DNA from 3 places in the Streptomyces sp. ITFR-16 genome. Region 1 is predicted to be linked to each of the others. Evidence: predicted binding sites of a transcription regulator. Region 1 holds the regulator's gene; each other region holds the start of a gene.
What was found. Region 1 encodes HrcA, which represses chaperone genes, less so after heat shock. Its sites were predicted from a motif close to TTNGCACTCNGNNNNNCNGAGTGCNAA; they were not measured.
Positions count from the first base shown of each region.

Region 2: the regulator HrcA is predicted to act here: its motif matches at 1,225-1,251, upstream of groES (co-chaperone GroES).
Region 3: the regulator HrcA is predicted to act here: its motif matches at 2,505-2,531, upstream of groL (chaperonin GroEL).

Region 1 covers NZ_CP134609.1:5,538,450-5,543,902, reverse strand. The annotation lists gene RLT58_RS24485 (hypothetical protein) at 1-295, opposite strand, end outside; gene RLT58_RS24480 (16S rRNA (uracil(1498)-N(3))-methyltransferase) at 368-1,111, opposite strand; gene RLT58_RS24475 (nitronate monooxygenase) at 1,108-2,181, opposite strand; gene dnaJ (molecular chaperone DnaJ) at 2,295-3,431, opposite strand; gene hrcA (heat-inducible transcriptional repressor HrcA) at 3,432-4,448, opposite strand; gene RLT58_RS24460 (MBL fold metallo-hydrolase) at 4,634-5,356, shown strand; gene RLT58_RS24455 (DUF3097 domain-containing protein) at 5,382-5,453, shown strand, end outside.
Region 2 covers NZ_CP134609.1:3,190,394-3,195,846, forward strand. The annotation lists gene groL (chaperonin GroEL) at 1-661, opposite strand, end outside; gene groES (co-chaperone GroES) at 764-1,072, opposite strand; gene RLT58_RS14025 (hypothetical protein) at 1,349-1,681, opposite strand; gene RLT58_RS14030 (polysaccharide deacetylase family protein) at 1,678-2,694, opposite strand; gene RLT58_RS14035 (class I SAM-dependent methyltransferase) at 2,777-3,988, shown strand; gene RLT58_RS14040 (hypothetical protein) at 3,996-4,361, opposite strand; gene RLT58_RS14045 (hypothetical protein) at 4,413-5,081, opposite strand; gene RLT58_RS14050 (VOC family protein) at 5,135-5,453, opposite strand, start outside.
Region 3 covers NZ_CP134609.1:3,555,037-3,560,489, forward strand. The annotation lists gene RLT58_RS15775 (hypothetical protein) at 146-628, shown strand; gene groL (chaperonin GroEL) at 716-2,341, opposite strand; gene RLT58_RS15785 (cold-shock protein) at 2,701-2,907, opposite strand; gene RLT58_RS15790 (MoaD/ThiS family protein) at 3,328-3,606, opposite strand; gene thrC (threonine synthase) at 3,636-4,931, opposite strand; SAM riboswitch class I at 4,949-5,075, opposite strand; gene RLT58_RS15800 (glucosyl-3-phosphoglycerate synthase) at 5,229-5,453, shown strand, end outside.

The DNA.
Region 1 (5,453 bases):
TGCGGCCGTCGCAGTCGACGTCGGCCACGCGCCGCGTGGCGGTGGCCGGCGCCCCGGTCCGGCCGGACGGCTGTTTCGCGTCGCCGGCATGGGCCGTGCAGCTCAGCCACCGCACGTCGACGCCCTCGTGCTCCAGGGCACGGGTGGCGGTCCGGTCGGTGGTCACGGCGATGGACGCGGTGTTCAGCCCGTCGGCGGGGTCGCAGGCGGTGAGGCCGGCGACGGCGGTGGCGAGACAGAGTGCGGCCGGAAAGCGACGGGCCGCCCGGCGGCCCCATGCCCTTGATGTCCCCATACGGGCAGCTTCCCACCGCTCCCGGCGGCGCGGTAGACCGCTTGCGGCCACAACGGCCCCCGAAGCACGGGACTATGACCAGCGGCCCGTGCGCCCCAGCAGCAGCGCGGTCGCCGCCGTACCGGCCGTCGAGGTGCGCAGAACGGTCGGTCCGAGCCGGCAGATCCGGGCGCCGGCGGCCTCGAACGCGGCCAGTTCGTCCGGCGATACGCCGCCCTCGGGGCCGACGACCAGCAGGATCTCGCCGGTCTCGGGCAGGTCGACGGTGGCCAGCGGCTCGCTGTCGTGGCCCCGGTCCTCGTGCAGGACGGCCGCGAAGTCCACCGTGGCCACGAGGGCGGCAACCTGTTTCGTCGTCAGCGCGTCCGCCACCTCCGGGAACCGCACCCGGCGCGACTGCTTGCCGGCCTCCCGGGCCGTACCGCGCCACTTCGCCAGGGACTTGAGGCCGCGGTCGCCCTTCCACTGGGTGATGCAGCGCGCTGCCTGCCACGGCACGATCGTGTCGACCCCGGTCTCGGTCATCGTCTCGACGGCGACCTCGCCCCGGTCACCCTTGGGCAGGGCCTGGACGACGGTGATCCGGACGGCGGGCCGGGGTTCCTCGTGGACCGCGTCCACCCCCACCACCAGCCGGTCCTTGCCCTCGGCGGCCCGCACGACGCCGCCGGCCCACCGGCCCCGGCCGTCCGTCAGGACGACCTCCTCACCGGCGCGCAGGCGCTTCACCGAGACGGCGTGCCGCCCCTCGGGGCCGTCGAGGACGAACTCGGGCCCGGCGGGCAGCTGTTCGACGACGAAGACGGGTGCCGTCACTGTGTACTCCTTGTGCTCACTGCCGTCCGCGCGGCGTCCAGTTCCTCGTTGAGCAGCCTGACCAGCCGTCCCGCGGGCAGCTCGCGCGCCATCCGGTGCCCCTGGCCCGCCCACAGCGCCATGCCCTGCGCGTCCCCGGCCCTGGCCGCCGCCTTGCGGAGCGCGGCGGTCAGATGGTGGACCTGGGGATAGGCGGCGGGGGCGTACGGTCCGTGCTCCCGCACGAAGCGGTTGACCAGGCCGCGGGCCGGGCGCCCGGAGAACGCCCGGGTCAGGACGGTGCGCACGAACAGCGGGTTGGTCAGGGCCTGTTTGTGCAGCAGATGGGCGCCCGACTCGGGGGTGATCAGGAAGGCGGTGCCGAGCTGTGCGGCGTCCGCGCCCGCCGCCAGGACCGCGGCGATCTGGGAGCCGCGCATCAGGCCGCCCGCGGCGATGACCGGTATCTGCACGGTCTCGCGCACCTGGGCCACCAGGCTGAGCAGCCCGGTCCCGGCGCCGTCGGCCTGCGGGTCGTCGCGGAACGTGGACTGGTGGCCGCCCGCCTCGATGCCCTGGGCGCAGACGGCGTCGGCGCCCGCCCACTGGGCGGCCTGGGCCTCCTCGGGCGAGGTCACCGTGACGACGGTGTACGTGCCCGCCGCGGCGAACGCGTCGAGGGTGTCGCGGGAGGGGCAGCCGAAGGTGAAGGAGACGACCGGGACCGGGTCCTCCAGCAGGATGGCGAGCTTGGCCTCGTAGCCGTCGTCGCCGGAGCCGTCGGTGTCGCCGAGCGGAGTCTCGTACCAGGAGGACTCGCCCGCGAGCTGGTGCCGGTAGACCTCGACGGCGGCCGGGTCGGCGAGGGTGGGCTGCGGCATGAAGAGGTTGACGCCGAAGGGCTGTCCGGTCAGCCCGCGGACCTGCTTGATCTCCTGGTACATGCCGTCCGCCGTCTTGTACCCGGCGGCCAGGAATCCGAGCCCGCCGGCCTCGGCGACGGCCGCGACGAGCTGCGGGCAGGACGCGCCGCCCGCCATCGGGGCCTGCACGATCGGATACCGGCAGAGATCGGTCAACGCGGAGGACATGCCCGCATCGTGTCATGTCCGTCCTGCCCCGTGACGCACACCCCGGGGCCGCGATTTGTCCGCAATGCGGTACGGGCCCGGAAACCGGGCCCGTACGACATCGTGAGGCGGCTCTACCGGCCGTTGAACGCGTCCTTCAGCCGCGAGAACAGGCCCTGCTGCCCGGGCTGGAACTGGCCGGTGGGCCGCTCCTCGCCACGCAGCTTCGCCAGCTCGCGCAGGAGGCGCTCCTGCTCGGGGTCCATCTTCGTCGGGGTCATCACCTCGACGTGCACGATGAGGTCGCCGCGCCCGCCGCCCCGCAGGTGGGTGATGCCGCGCCCGTGCAGCGGGACGGACTGGCCGGACTGGGTGCCCGGCCGGATGTCGACCTCCTCCAGGCCGTCGAGCGTCTCCAGCGGCACCTTGGTGCCGAGGGCCGCCGCCGTCATGGGGATGGTGACCGTGCAGTGCAGGTCGTCGCCGCGCCGCTGGAAGACCGCGTGCGGCAGCTCGTGGATCTCGACGTAGAGGTCGCCGGCGGGGCCGCCGCCGGGGCCGACCTCGCCCTCGCCCGCGAGCTGGATGCGGGTGCCGTTGTCGACACCGGCGGGGATCTTCACGGTGAGCGTGCGCCGCGAGCGGATGCGGCCGTCGCCGGCGCACTCCGGGCACGGGGTCGGCACGACCGTGCCGAAGCCCTGGCACTGCGGGCAGGGCCGCGAGGTCATGACCTGGCCGAGGAAGGACCGGGTGACCTGGGAGACCTCGCCGCGGCCGCGGCACATGTCACAGGTCTGCGCGGAGGTGCCGGGCGCGGCGCCCTCCCCGCTGCAGGTCGTACAGACGACGGCCGTGTCGACCTGGATGTCCTTGGTCGTGCCGAAGGCCGCCTCGTTGAGGTCGATCTCCAGCCGGATCATGGCGTCCTGGCCGCGCCGGGTGCGCGAACGGGGTCCGCGCTGCGACGCCGTACCGAAGAACGCGTCCATGATGTCGGAGAAGTTGCCGAAGCCGCCCTGTCCGAATCCGCCCGCGCCACCGCCTCCGGAGGCGGACAGCGGGTCGCCGCCGAGGTCGTAGACCTGCTTCTTCTGGGCGTCCGACAACACCTCGTAGGCGGCGTTGATCTCCTTGAACCGCTCCTGGGTCTTCGGATCGGGGTTCACATCCGGGTGCAGCTCGCGGGCGAGCCTCCGGAAGGCCTTCTTGATCTCGTCCTGAGAGGCGTCGCGGCGCACGCCGAGTACGGCGTAGTAGTCCGTGGCCACTTACGACTCCGCCAGGATCTGTCCGACGTAACGTGCCACTGCGCGTACCGCTCCCATCGTTCCGGGGTAGTCCATGCGGGTCGGTCCGACCACGCCGAGTTTGGCGACTGCCTCGTCGCCCGAACCGTAGCCGACCGCGACGACGGACGTGGAGTTGAGCCCCTCGTGGGCGTTCTCGTGCCCGATACGTACGGTCATGCCCGAGTCCTTGGCCTCGCCGAGCAGCTTCAGCAGCACGACCTGCTCCTCCAGTGCCTCCAGCACCGGCCGGATCATCACCGGGAAGTCGTGCCCGAAGCGGGTGAGGTTGGAGGTGCCGCCGATCATCAGCCGCTCCTCCGTCTCCTCGACGAGGGTTTCGAGCAGGATCGAGAGCACGGTGGACACGGTTCCCCGGTCCTCGCTCTCGAAGGATTCCGGCAGGTCCTGCACCAGCTGCGGGACGTCCGCGAAGCGGCGTCCCACCACCCGGCTGTTGAGCCGGGCGCGCAGATCGGCGAGAGAGGTCTCGCCGAAGGGCGCGGGGCAGTCGACCAGCCGCTGTTCGACCCGGCCGGTGTCCGTGATGAGCACGAGCATCAGCCGGGCGGGGGCCAGGGACAGCAGTTCCACATGCCGCACCGTCGAGCGGGTCAGCGAGGGGTACTGCACGACGGCGACCTGCCGGGTCAGCTGCGCGAGCAGCCGTACGGTCCGGCCCACGACGTCGTCGAGGTCGACCGCGCCGTCGAGGAAATTCTGAATGGCGCGGCGCTCCGGCGACGAGAGGGGCTTGACGCCCGCGAGCTTGTCGACGAAGAGCCGGTAGCCCTTGTCCGTCGGGATGCGTCCCGCACTGGTGTGGGGCTGGGCGATGAAGCCCTCGTCCTCCAGCACCGCCATGTCGTTGCGGACGGTGGCCGGGGAGACCCCCAGCTTGTGCCGCTCCGTGAGCGCCTTGGAGCCGACGGGCTCCTCGGTGCCGACATAGTCCTGGACGATGGCGCGCAGCACTTCGAGTCTGCGTTCGCTGAGCATCGCGCACACCTCCAGCTGTCTGCCTCGGTCGTTCTCGGGCCGTTCCCGGGACTTCTCCTGGCACTCTGTGCGGACGAGTGCCAGCAATGCCCCGGTCAGTGTACGGCGACGGGGTGGCCCCCTAGCAAGGGCGACCGGCCACACCGCCCCGAGACTGCGCAGGTCGCTGCCGATAGCGTCGCCGTATGGATGCCTCTTGGGAAGAGTTCGGCTGGGAGCGACTCGGTCACGGAGTGGGGCGCCGACGCCTTCCGGTGTGGGATGCGACGGTCGTCCTGGTGGCCGGGACGGACGGAGCGCTGCTCTGCGACACCGGCTCGTCACTCCGTGAAGGGGCGGAACTGAGCGATCAGACACAGTCGCTGCTCGGCCGGAGGGTGACGCACATCGCACTCAGCCACCCCCATTTCGATCATGTTCTGGGCACGGCCGCCTTCACCGGGGCGCGGGTGTACGGCGCGGCGGGCATGGCCGAGCTGCTGCGGGACGGGGCGGACGAGCTGCGGGCCGACGCGGTGGGCCAGGGGCTGTCCGGGCGGGACGCGGCCGAGTCCGCCGCCGCCCTGGTCGCGCCGCACCACGAGGTGCGCGAGGAGCGGACGCTCGATCTGGGCGGCGGGCGCGAGGTGCGCCTCGTGAACCTGGGCCCCGCGCACTCCGGCCACGATCTGGCGGTGCTGGTGCCAGGCTCCCCCGCGATCGTGTTCTGCGGCGACCTGGTCGAGGAGTCCGGTGCACCGCAGGCGGGCCCGGACGCGACGGGGTCGCGCTGGCCGGCGGCCCTGGACCGGCTGCTGGCGCTCGGCGGCGAGGACGCGCTGTACGTGCCGGGGCACGGGGCGGTGGTGGACGCGGCGTTCGTCCGGGCGCAGCGCGCTGCGCTGGCCGCCCGGTTCGGCGTGTCGTAGGGCGCTCCCCGCTTATCGTCGTGCGATGCGCAGCTACCAGCCGGACCTGACCCCGCCGTGGAAGAAGTCCGCCCCCGTCCCCGAGGTGCCCGCCGAG
Region 2 (5,453 bases), 2.3 Mb from region 1:
GGATCAGGATGTACGGGTCGTCGAGGACGGCCTCCATACGCTCCTGGTCGGTCACCATGTACGGCGACAGGTAACCCTTGTCGAAGGCCATGCCCTCGGTGAAGTCGAGGTCCAGACCGAAGGTGTTGGACTCCTCGACGGTGATGACACCGTCCTTGCCGACCTTGTCCATCGCGTCCGCGATGAGCTCGCCGACCTGGGTGTCCTGCGCGGAGAGCGCGGCCACGGCGGCGATGTCGGACTTGTCGTCGATCGGGCGGGCGGTCGCGAGGAGCTCCTCGGACACGGCCTTGACCGCGGCGTCGATGCCCTTCTTCAGGGCGGCCGGGGACGCGCCCGCGGCCACGTTGCGCAGGCCCTCGCGGACGAGCGCCTGGGCCAGGACGGTGGCGGTGGTCGTACCGTCACCCGCTACGTCGTTGGTCTTGGTCGCCACCTCCTTCACCAGCTGGGCACCGAGGTTCTCGTACGGGTCGTCCAGCTCGACCTCGCGCGCGATGGTGACACCGTCGTTGGTGATGGTGGGAGCACCGAACTTCTTGTCGATGACGACGTTGCGGCCCTTGGGACCGATCGTCACCTTCACCGTGTCGGCAAGCTTGTTGACGCCGCGCTCGAGGGCGCGACGGGCGTCCTCGTCGAACTTCAGGATCTTCGCCATGGAGCTGAACTGTCCTCTCAAAACAAGAACTGCGCCCCTCGCCGCCCGGCTAGTGATTTCGCAGGGGGCCAGGGGCGCAGAACAGAAGCAAACGTGGGTGAATTACTTCTCGATGATCGCGAGCACGTCGCGAGCCGAGAGGACGAGGTACTCCTCGCCGTTGTACTTCACCTCGGTGCCGCCGTACTTGCTGTACAGCACGACATCGCCGGTCTTGACGTCGAGCGGCAGGCGCTCGCCGTTCTCGAAGCGGCCCGGGCCCACGGCCAGGACGACGCCCTCCTGGGGCTTCTCCTTGGCGGTGTCCGGAATAACCAGGCCGGAGGCCGTGGTCTGCTCGGCGTCGAGCGGCTGGACCACAATGCGGTCCTCGAGCGGCTTGATCGCAACCTTGGAGCTGGCGGTCGACACGATCCGGTCTCCCCCTTCGGAGATCTCACGGGGTTAACAGTCTTGGGGTGGCGACCAGGTGGGCCCGTCGTCGCGGGTGCCGGACCTGCCGGTCGCACAGTACTGCTGGCACTCTCCAGTGGGGAGTGCCAGCACTGAGACTATGACCGCGATTAGCACTCGGTCAAGCGGAGTGCCAATTGACGCCCCTCGTGGCGGCGGGTTCGCCTCTCCCGGCGACCCGCCGCAGGGAGAACGCCGCAGGGCGCCGCGGCGTTCCATGGGCCGCTGCGCACGTCAGGGGCGACCGCACCCCGTGTCCGCACGCTCCCCGGAGCGCGGTCCGGGCCGGTCCGGCCAGCGGCGCACCGGCGGGGAGACCGGCCGCGCGTTCCCGGGGTGCCGGGCCCGGCCGCAGGCGACGACGACCATCGCCCCGGGCGCCCCGTGGTCGCCGCGCACCGCCGCCGGGCGCACGGCGGCCGGAGCGCTGGGCCGCCGGTCCACCCGCTGCGCGGCCTTGCGGCCCAGGCGTTCGATCGGGTCCACCGACTGTGCGCAGCCGGTGGTGGCGGTCAGGAGCGCACCGGCCGCCAGCAGCCCGGCCAGCAGCCGGTGCGCGCCTGTCATACGTAGTCCTCCAGCCGGGCCACGGCGTAGCCCTTGTCCGTGACGACCTTCATGACGGACCGGATCAGGTCGGGCATGCTGCCCTTCCAGTCCTTCTTGCCGCGGAAGTGGGTGAGGATGATGTCGCCGGGGTGCAGGTCCTGGTCCTCCTCGCGCCACTCCATGTGGTCGGGGAACGCCTCGGCCGACCAGAGGGGCACGGCGGTGATCCCGCAGGACTTGGCGATCCGCAGGGTGTCGCCGTTGTAGTTGCCGTACGGCGGCCTGAAGAGCCGGGGCCGCTTGCCGTACTGCTTCTCCAGGATGTCCTGCTGGTCGCAGATCTCCCGCTTCTGCTCGGCGTAGGACAGGCCGGGCATGTAACGGTGGTTGAGCGTGTGGTTGTTGAGCGTGACACCCCGGGCCTCGGCGTCCTTGAAGTACGCGTAGTTGTCGCGCACCAGGTAGTCGCTGAGGAAGGCGCTGTACGGGATGTTCAGCTCCGACATCATCTTCAGGAGCTCGGGGTCCTTGTCGTCACCGTCGTCCATCGTCAGGAAGACGACCTTGTCCTTGGTGGGGACGGTGGTGAAGACGGGCGGCAGCGAGGCGTCGCCGCCCTCGACCTCGAAGCCCTTGCGGGTGGTGATGTGCGGCTTCACGGCGGGCGGCAGCGGTGCCGTGAGGGGGGTGCTCGCCAGGCCCCACTTCTTGGCGGCGACCGCGCGGGCCGCCCGGGCGAGGCGGGCCCGCTCCTCCTGGGCCGCGCGGGTGCCCAGCGCCCCGGCGGCGGCCTCGGCCTGCGCGCCCGGGGCTCCGGCCTGCGCCTTCGCCGCGCGCCCGGTGTCCGAGGCGTCGGTCCCGGCCGCGCAGCCGGAGCCGACGGCGGCCAGCAGGAGCACGGAAAGGACCGTGAATCCCGGCCGGCGCCGCAGATGACCCCGCCGCCGCCCGGTCCGTACCGCTCCGCCCGTCACCGCATCCGGTCTGCGCCTGTTCATGGCCAATTCTTCCTTTTGTCGTACTGGCTGCATGGCGCCGCATCCTGCCAGTACGCGATCGGGCTCCCGGCCCGACACCGCCGCCGGACCCGCACGGTCCCCCGGCTGGCTCACAATGGGGCAGGTGAACGCACTCGATGACTTCCTGGCCCTGCGCACCCCGGAGGGCGAAGGGCTGCTGGCCGGACTGCGGTCGTACGACCCGGCGACGGAGCTCGCCACCGCCACCCGGCTGCGCCGCACCCACCCGGCCGCCCTCGTCTCGGCGGCGCTGGGACAGGCCCGGCTGCGGCAGCGGGCGGTCGCGAAGTTCGGCGCCGAGGACGCGTACCGGATGTTCTTCACGCCCAACGGGGTCGAGCAGGCCACCCGTGCCTCGGTGGCCGGCCACCGGGCCGGCCGGTTCGCGGCCGCCGGGGTGCGCAGCGTCGCCGACCTCTGCTGCGGGATCGGCGGCGACGCCATCGCACTGGCCCGCGCCGGGATCTCCGTCCTCGCCGTGGACCGCGACCCGCTGACCGCCGAGGTGGCCCGGGCCAATGCCGCCGCGCTCGGGCTCGACGGGCTGATCGAGGTGCGGTGCGCCGATGTCACCGAGATCGACACCTCGCCCTGTGACGCGGTCTTCGTCGACCCGGCCCGCCGGGGCGGCCGCGGCCGCATCTTCGACCCGGAGGCCTACTCACCGCCGCTGTCCTGGGCGACCGCCGCCGCGCTGAAGGCGCCCAGGGCCGCGCTGAAGATCGCCCCGGGCATCCCGCACGAGGCGATCGGGCCCCGGGCGGAGGCCGAGTGGATCTCGGACGGCGGCGATGTGAAGGAGGCGGTGCTCTGGTTCGGCGAGGGCTTCGAGGCGGGCTCCTTCCGCGCCACGCTGCTCCCCTCGGGCGCGACCCTGTCCGCCCCGGCCGCGCTGCCGGCCCCGCCGGTGGGCCCGGTCGGCCGCTATCTGTACGAGCCGGACGGCGCGGTGATCAGGGCGCATCTGGTCGCCGACATCGTCGGGCGCTGCCGCGGCCGGCTGATCGACGAGATGATCGCGTACGTCACGAGCGACGAGCTGTACGACTCCCCGTACACCGCCGGGTACGAGATCACCGATCAGCTGCCGTTCAACGTGAAGCGGCTGAAGGCGCTGCTGCGGGAGCGGAAGGTCGGCGTCCTGACGGTCAAGAAGCGCGGTTCGGCGGTCGAACCGGAGGAACTGCGCCGGAAGATGAAGCTCCAGGGGCCGAACGCGGCCACGGTCTTCCTGACCCGGGTCGCGGACGCGCCGACCATGCTGGTCGGCCGGCCGGTGACCGGCCCGGAGGCCGGCCACCGGTAGACACGCCCTAGGCGAGGTCCGTCAGCTCGTCCGCGTACACCTGCGAGAGCGGCTGCGGGCCCACGTACTGCTGGCAGTTGCACTGCCCCGCCTCGAAGCGGACCGGCTTCTTCTGTTCGTCCCAGGCGGTCGGCACCTCGATCCGCTCGTGGCACTTGCCCTGCTTGTCATGCTTGGCGGTGTGGTGCGTACAGCCGCAGACGGGCTCGGGCGGCCGGTTCGCCGCTTCGAGCGCGAGCCGTTCCCGCCGTTCGGCCTCCAGCAGTTCCAGCCTGCGGGTGTGCCGGTTGCGCAGCGCCGTACGGACGTTGTCGGCGAGCCAGCCGAAGCCGCCCGTCCAGAAGATGATGAGCACCCACCAGTACCACTCCATGAAACGCCCTCCCCCTGAATCACCGTGTACCCGCCAAGGATAGGGCCGGGGTCAGCGGTGGGCGCCGCCGCCGGAGGAGGAGATGAGCGGCTCGGGCGCGCTCGCGCCGATCAGTACCCGCAGGACCCAACGCCGGTGCCAGAAGGCCTTGACGACGCCGATGAGACCGACGAGCCAGCAGAGGAGGCCGAGGCCCATGATCAGGGCCATCAGGCCGTAGGTGTCATGGCCCCGGACGGCGCCCGCCGGCACGACGACGCAGGCGTAGAGGCCGACCGCGCAGAGGACGAAGGAGCCGAGCAGCAAGCAGAGGCTGACGCCGGGCTGCCGCAGGGCGGTGTCGCCCGCCGGGTCACGGTCCAGCGCGCCCCACTCCACGAGGAGTCGGCGGATCCGCACGTCCCGGCGCAGGCCGATGACGACGAGGACGATCGCGGGCACCAGCGCGCAGGCGCCCATGGCGATCATGACCACGCCGACGATCGCGCCGACGAAGTCGTAGGACTCCTCGAAGGTGATGAACGCCGTGCCGATCAGCGACCAGCCGAGCGCACCCAGCGCACCCCACAGCCACAGCAGCCCCAGCCGGCCCGGACCGATGTGTGTCCTCACCAACTCGCCCAGGACGGCGGCCCGGTCGGCGAGCAGCGCTCCCCGGTCGGGCCAGGCGCGTATCTCCACGGGCGGCGGGGGCGGCGGCAGCTCTGAACGGGGCGACATGGGCCAGACCCTATCGAGCGCGCGCGACGCCTCCGCCCGGGGCCCGGGCCCGCTCAGGCGTTGCGCAGGGCCTCGATGTCGAGGCGCTTCATGCCGAGCATCGCCTTCATGGCGCGGGCCGCCTTCTCCGGGTCCGGGTCGGTCAGGGCCCCGCCGAGGCCGGGCGGGATGATCTGCCAGGAGACTCCGAACCTGTCCTTGAGCCAGCCGCACTGGCTCTCCTGGCCGCCGTCCGCCGTGAGCCGGTCCCACAGCTCGTCCGCCTCCTCCTGCGAGGCGCAGTCGACGGAGAGCGAGACGGACTCGTCGAAGGAGAACCCGGCGGGGCCGCCGTTGAACGCGATGTACTCCGTACCGTCCAGCTGGAACCGT
Region 3 (5,453 bases), 2.0 Mb from region 1:
CCCGGACGCCCTGTCATACCCAGGTGCCAGGGGCCGCCCGGCCCGGTGAGCACCCGGGTATCACGCGCCCACCGGCCCCGGACGGGCATCGTTCGAAGCGTCCGCCGCACACCGTGTGCGAAGCCGCCCGAACGGGGAGTCCCAGGTGACCACAGTCCCGCGTCCGCGCACCCACGACCGCCGGCAGCTGGTCGTCACCGGGCTCGCCGCCTCCGCCCTGCTGGCCGCCTCCGCCGTGCCGTCCGTCGCGTCCGGCGGCGGGGGCGCCCGCACCCCCGCCGCGCAGTGCGCGCCCGCCGCCCGGCTGCCGCGCCCCACCGGCCCGTTCGGCGTCGGGTCCACCACCCTCCGCCTGGTCGACCGCTCCCGGCCCGAGCCATGGGCACCGGACGCCTCCCCGTACCGCGAGCTGATGATCACCGTCCGCTACCCCGCCGCGCCCGGCGGGCCCGGGCGCCCGGTGCCGCACATGACCGCCGCGGCGGCCGCCCACTTCGGAGGCCCGGAGGGGGCCGCCGCGAGCCGGGCCTATGAGCTGTCGTTCTTCGACCGCTGGCTGCGCGGCCACAACGACCATCTGCTGGACGGTCCGTCGGCCCGCTTCCCGGAGATGGTGTTCAGCCGATGACGGACGCGAACGGCACCGGCCCCCGGGGACGAGTCCCCGGGGGCCGGTGCCGTGTACAGCTGTGCAGGAGCTGCTGATCCGTCAGGATCAGAAGTCCATGTCACCGCCCGGCATGCCGCCCGGAGCGCCCGCGGCAGCGGCCTTCTCCGGCTTGTCGGCGATGACGGCCTCGGTGGTGAGGAAGAGCGCGGCGATGGACGCGGCGTTCTGCAGGGCGGAGCGCGTGACCTTCGCCGGGTCGAGAATGCCCTCGGCGATCATGTCGACGTACTCGCCGGTCGCGGCGTTGAGGCCGTGACCGATCGGCAGGTTGCGCACCTTCTCGACGACGACGCCACCCTCGAGACCACCGTTGACGGCGATCTGCTTGAGCGGGGCCTCCAGCGCCAGCTTGACGGCGTTGGCGCCGGTCGCCTCGTCACCCGAGAGCTCCAGCTTCTCGAAGACGGCCGAGGCCTGGAGCAGAGCCACGCCACCACCGGCGACGATGCCCTCCTCAACGGCGGCCTTGGCGTTGCGCACCGCGTCCTCGATGCGGTGCTTGCGCTCCTTGAGCTCGACCTCGGTGGCGGCACCGGCCTTGATGACGGCCACGCCGCCGGCCAGCTTCGCCAGACGCTCCTGGAGCTTCTCGCGGTCGTAGTCCGAGTCGGAGTTCTCGATCTCGGCACGGATCTGGTTGACGCGGCCCTGGACCTGGTCGCTGTCACCGGCGCCGTCGACGATCGTCGTCTCGTCCTTGGTGATGACGACCTTGCGGGCGCGGCCGAGCAGGTCGAGACCGGCGTTCTCCAGCTTGAGGCCGACCTCCTCGGAGATGACGGTGCCACCGGTGAGGATGGCGATGTCGCCGAGCATGGCCTTGCGGCGGTCACCGAAGCCCGGGGCCTTGACGGCGACGGACTTGAAGGTGCCACGGATCTTGTTGACGACCAGGGTCGACAGGGCCTCGCCCTCGACGTCCTCGGCGATGATCAGCAGCGGCTTGCCGGACTGCATGACCTTCTCGAGCAGCGGAAGGAGGTCCTTCACGTTGCTGATCTTCGAGTTCACGATCAGGATGTACGGGTCGTCGAGGGACGACTCCATGCGCTCCATGTCCGTGGCGAAGTACGCCGAGATGTAGCCCTTGTCGAAGCGCATACCCTCGGTGAGCTCCAGCTCCAGACCGAAGGTCTGGGACTCCTCGACGGTGATGACGCCTTCCTTGCCGACCTTGTCCATGGCCTCGGCGATGAGCTCGCCGATCTGGGTGTCGGCGGCGGAGATGGAGGCCGTCGAAGCGATCTGCTCCTTGGTCTCCACGTCCTTGGCCTGCTCCAGGAGGGCGGCGGAGACGGCCTCGACGGCCTTCTCGATGCCCCGCTTGAGAGCCATCGGGTTCGCACCCGCGGCCACGTTGCGCAGGCCCTCGCGGACGAGCGCCTGAGCGAGAACGGTGGCGGTGGTCGTACCGTCGCCGGCGACGTCGTCCGTCTTCTTGGCGACCTCCTTGACCAGCTCCGCACCGATCTTCTCGTACGGGTCCTCCAGCTCGATCTCCTTGGCGATGGAAACACCATCGTTGGTGATCGTGGGGGCGCCCCACTTCTTCTCGAGGACGACGTTGCGACCCTTGGGGCCAAGGGTGACCTTGACGGCGTCGGCGAGCTGGTTCATGCCGCGCTCGAGACCGCGCCGGGCCTCCTCGTCGAACGCGATGATCTTGGCCATGTGAAGTGGTCCTCCCGGACAGGGGTGGATTTCTCCGGACCGAGTGGCGCCCGCGACGGACGGCCTGCGTGCCTGGCGGTTCCTTGCCCCGCCACGCCTGCGGGCCTCACCGGCCCGGTCCAAGTTTCTGTCACTCTCACCTGGAGAGTGCTAAGCCCAATGATTAGCACTCGACCCCCGAGAGTGCAAGCGTCCCCCTCCGGAGTGTGGACGGAGCGGGGGCCGGGCGCACCGTTCAGGACACCCGGGACACCCGGGACACCCGGCCCCGGGACGCACGAAGGGTCCGTACCCCCGGGGGTACGGACCCTTCGTGCGTGAGTAGTGTCGTCGGCCTACCGCGTCGCGCCCGGCCGGGCTCAGCCGACGGCGAGCTTGACCATGTCCGCCTGCGGCCCCTTCTGGCCCTGCGAGATCTCGAATTCAACTCGCTGACCCTCTTCGAGGGTGCGGTACCCGTCCATCTGGATCGCGCTGTAGTGGACGAAAACATCCGCACCACCGTCGACCGCGATGAAGCCGTACCCCTTCTCCGCGTTGAACCACTTGACGGTGCCCTGAGCCATGCCTAACTCCCCTATTACTGGCCCTTGCACAGGACCGCACTTCGCGGACCCGGGTCAGAACTCACCCTCCGACAGGAGAGGGTGCGTGCGCCGGAACGCGTCGACCGCGGCCGAATGTATCTGCCCAACTGCCCTCTGCAACAGGTCAATCGGACGAGAATTCTGGGCAGCACCGATCGCCCGAATATGAGGAATTCACGAGATTGCAGGGCAAGTCGGGCCAGGCAAAGGCGACTTATGGCGCAAGGGGATCGGTCACTTTGGCTGCTTCTTGTCGCGGCCGGGCGCATTCTCATATGCGGGCGGCACGGGCAGCGATGGGGACTTCCCTCACTCTACCCCTCTCAACCATGCAGAATTGCCCCCTCCGCTTCTCTCGCAGAGGGGGCAATTCCGGTGACGCTGTGGAGCCGAAGCGGATCAGCAGCCGCCGGCCACGGCGGGGATGATCGAGACGCCGGCACCGTCCGGGGTGACCGCTTCGAGGCCGCCCTCGAAGCGCACGTCGTCGTCGTTGACGTACACGTTCACGAAGCGGCGCAGCTTGCCCTGGTCGTCCAGGACGCGGGCGGCGATGCCCGGGTGGTCCTGCTCCAGGGACGCGATGACCTGGGAGAGGGTGTCGCCCTCGGCCGTGACCTCGGCCTGGCCGCCCGTGTAGGTGCGGAGGATGGTGGGGATGCGGACCTTGACGCTCATGGTGGGTGCCTTCCTGAAGTCTCGGGTGGTCAGCTGGTGGTGGCGAGGCCGGCGGCGCGGAAGGCGTCCAGGCTCGGGCGGATCGTGGCGGTCGCCTGCGAGGTGGCGGCCACCGCGTCCAGCGTCTTGAGGCCGTCACCGGTGTTCAGGACGACGGTGGTGAGCGCCGGGTCGAGCAGACCGGCGTCGATCAGCTTCTTCGTCACACCGACCGTCACCCCGCCGGCGGTCTCGGCGAAGATTCCCTCGGTGCGGGCCAGCAGCTTGATCGCATCGACGACCTGCTCGTCGTCGACGTCCTCGACGGCGCCGCCGGTGCGGCGGGCGATGTCCAGGACGTACGGGCCGTCGGCCGGGTTGCCGATCGCCAGGGACTTGGCGATGGTGTTCGGCTTCTGCGGGCGCACGACGTCGTGGCCGGCCTTGAAGGCGGCGGAGACCGGGGAGCAGCCCTCGGCCTGGGCGCCGAAGATCTTGTACGGCTTGTCCTCGACCAGGCCGAGCCTGATCAGCTCCTGGAGCCCCTTGTCGATCTTCGTGAGCTGCGAGCCGGACGCGATCGGGATGACGATCTGGTCGGGCAGCCGCCAGCCGAGCTGCTCGCAGATCTCGTACGCCAGGGTCTTGGAGCCCTCGCCGTAGTACGGCCGCAGGTTGACGTTGACGAAGCCCCAGCCCTCGCCGAGCGGGTCGCCGATGAGCTCGGAGCAGAAGCGGTTGACGTCGTCGTAGTTGCCCTCGATGCCGACCAGCTCACCGCCGTACACCGCGGCCATGACGACCTTGCCCTGCTCCAGGTCGTGCGGGATGAACACACAGGACCGCAGGCCCGCGCGGGCGGCGGCGGCACCCACCGCGCCGGCGAGGTTGCCGGTGGAGGAGCAGGAGAGGGTGGTGAATCCGAAGGCACGGGCGGCCTCGACGGCGATCGCGACGACGCGGTCCTTGAAGGAGTGCGTCGGGTTGCCGGAGTCGTCCTTGACGTACAGACCGCCGGTGACGCCCAGCTCACGGGCGAGGTTGTCGGCCTTGACCAGCTTGGTGAAGCCGGGGTTGATGTTGGGCTTGTCCGCGACATCGGAGGGGACCGGCAGCAGCGGCGCGTAGCGCCAGATGTTGTTCGGGCCGGCCTCGATGCGCTTCTTCAGCTCGTCCGGGGAGCCGCTCGGCAGGTCGTACGCCACTTCGAGCGGCCCGAAACAGGACGCGCAGGCGAAAAGGGGTCCGAGTGCGAATCGCTCTCCGCATTCGCGGCAGGAAAGCGCCGCGGCGGGACCGAGGTCCACGGAAAGATCGGTGTTTGCTGCAACAGTCTCAACAGCCATGATGGCGAGGCCCTTTCTCCTCATCTTCCTTGTGACGCATTTCGCCACAAGACGGAATTGGCACCTTCCCCACCTGACCTCGCGGTCGGCAGGAGGGTTGCCGGGACTTCAACGGGCCGTTCCCTCAGTCCCTCTGGATGAGCGCTGTGGCACTGGATCATGGATCCAGGCGTTTGTCGGCGGACGGACCCCGGCATGCGATGGCCGTCTGCGTTGTTCAAGACTGTAACCGAAGCACCGGACTGTTGAGATAGTCGTCCGTACCGCGAGATGGATCACATGCAGGGAGTATCGACCGTGCTGGAAGAGGTCGAACGCTGGCTGACCAGGCGTTCCTGGTCCGCCGCCGACCGCCCGCTGGAACGGCTCCCGCTCGCCCCGGGCCCCGGGCGGCCGGGCGTGAGCGTGGTGCTGCCCGCGCTGAACGAGGCGGCCACGGTCGGCGACATCGTGGCGACGGTCCGGCGCGAGCTGATGGAGAAGGTCCGCCTGGTCGACGAGCTGGTGGTGATCGACTCCGGC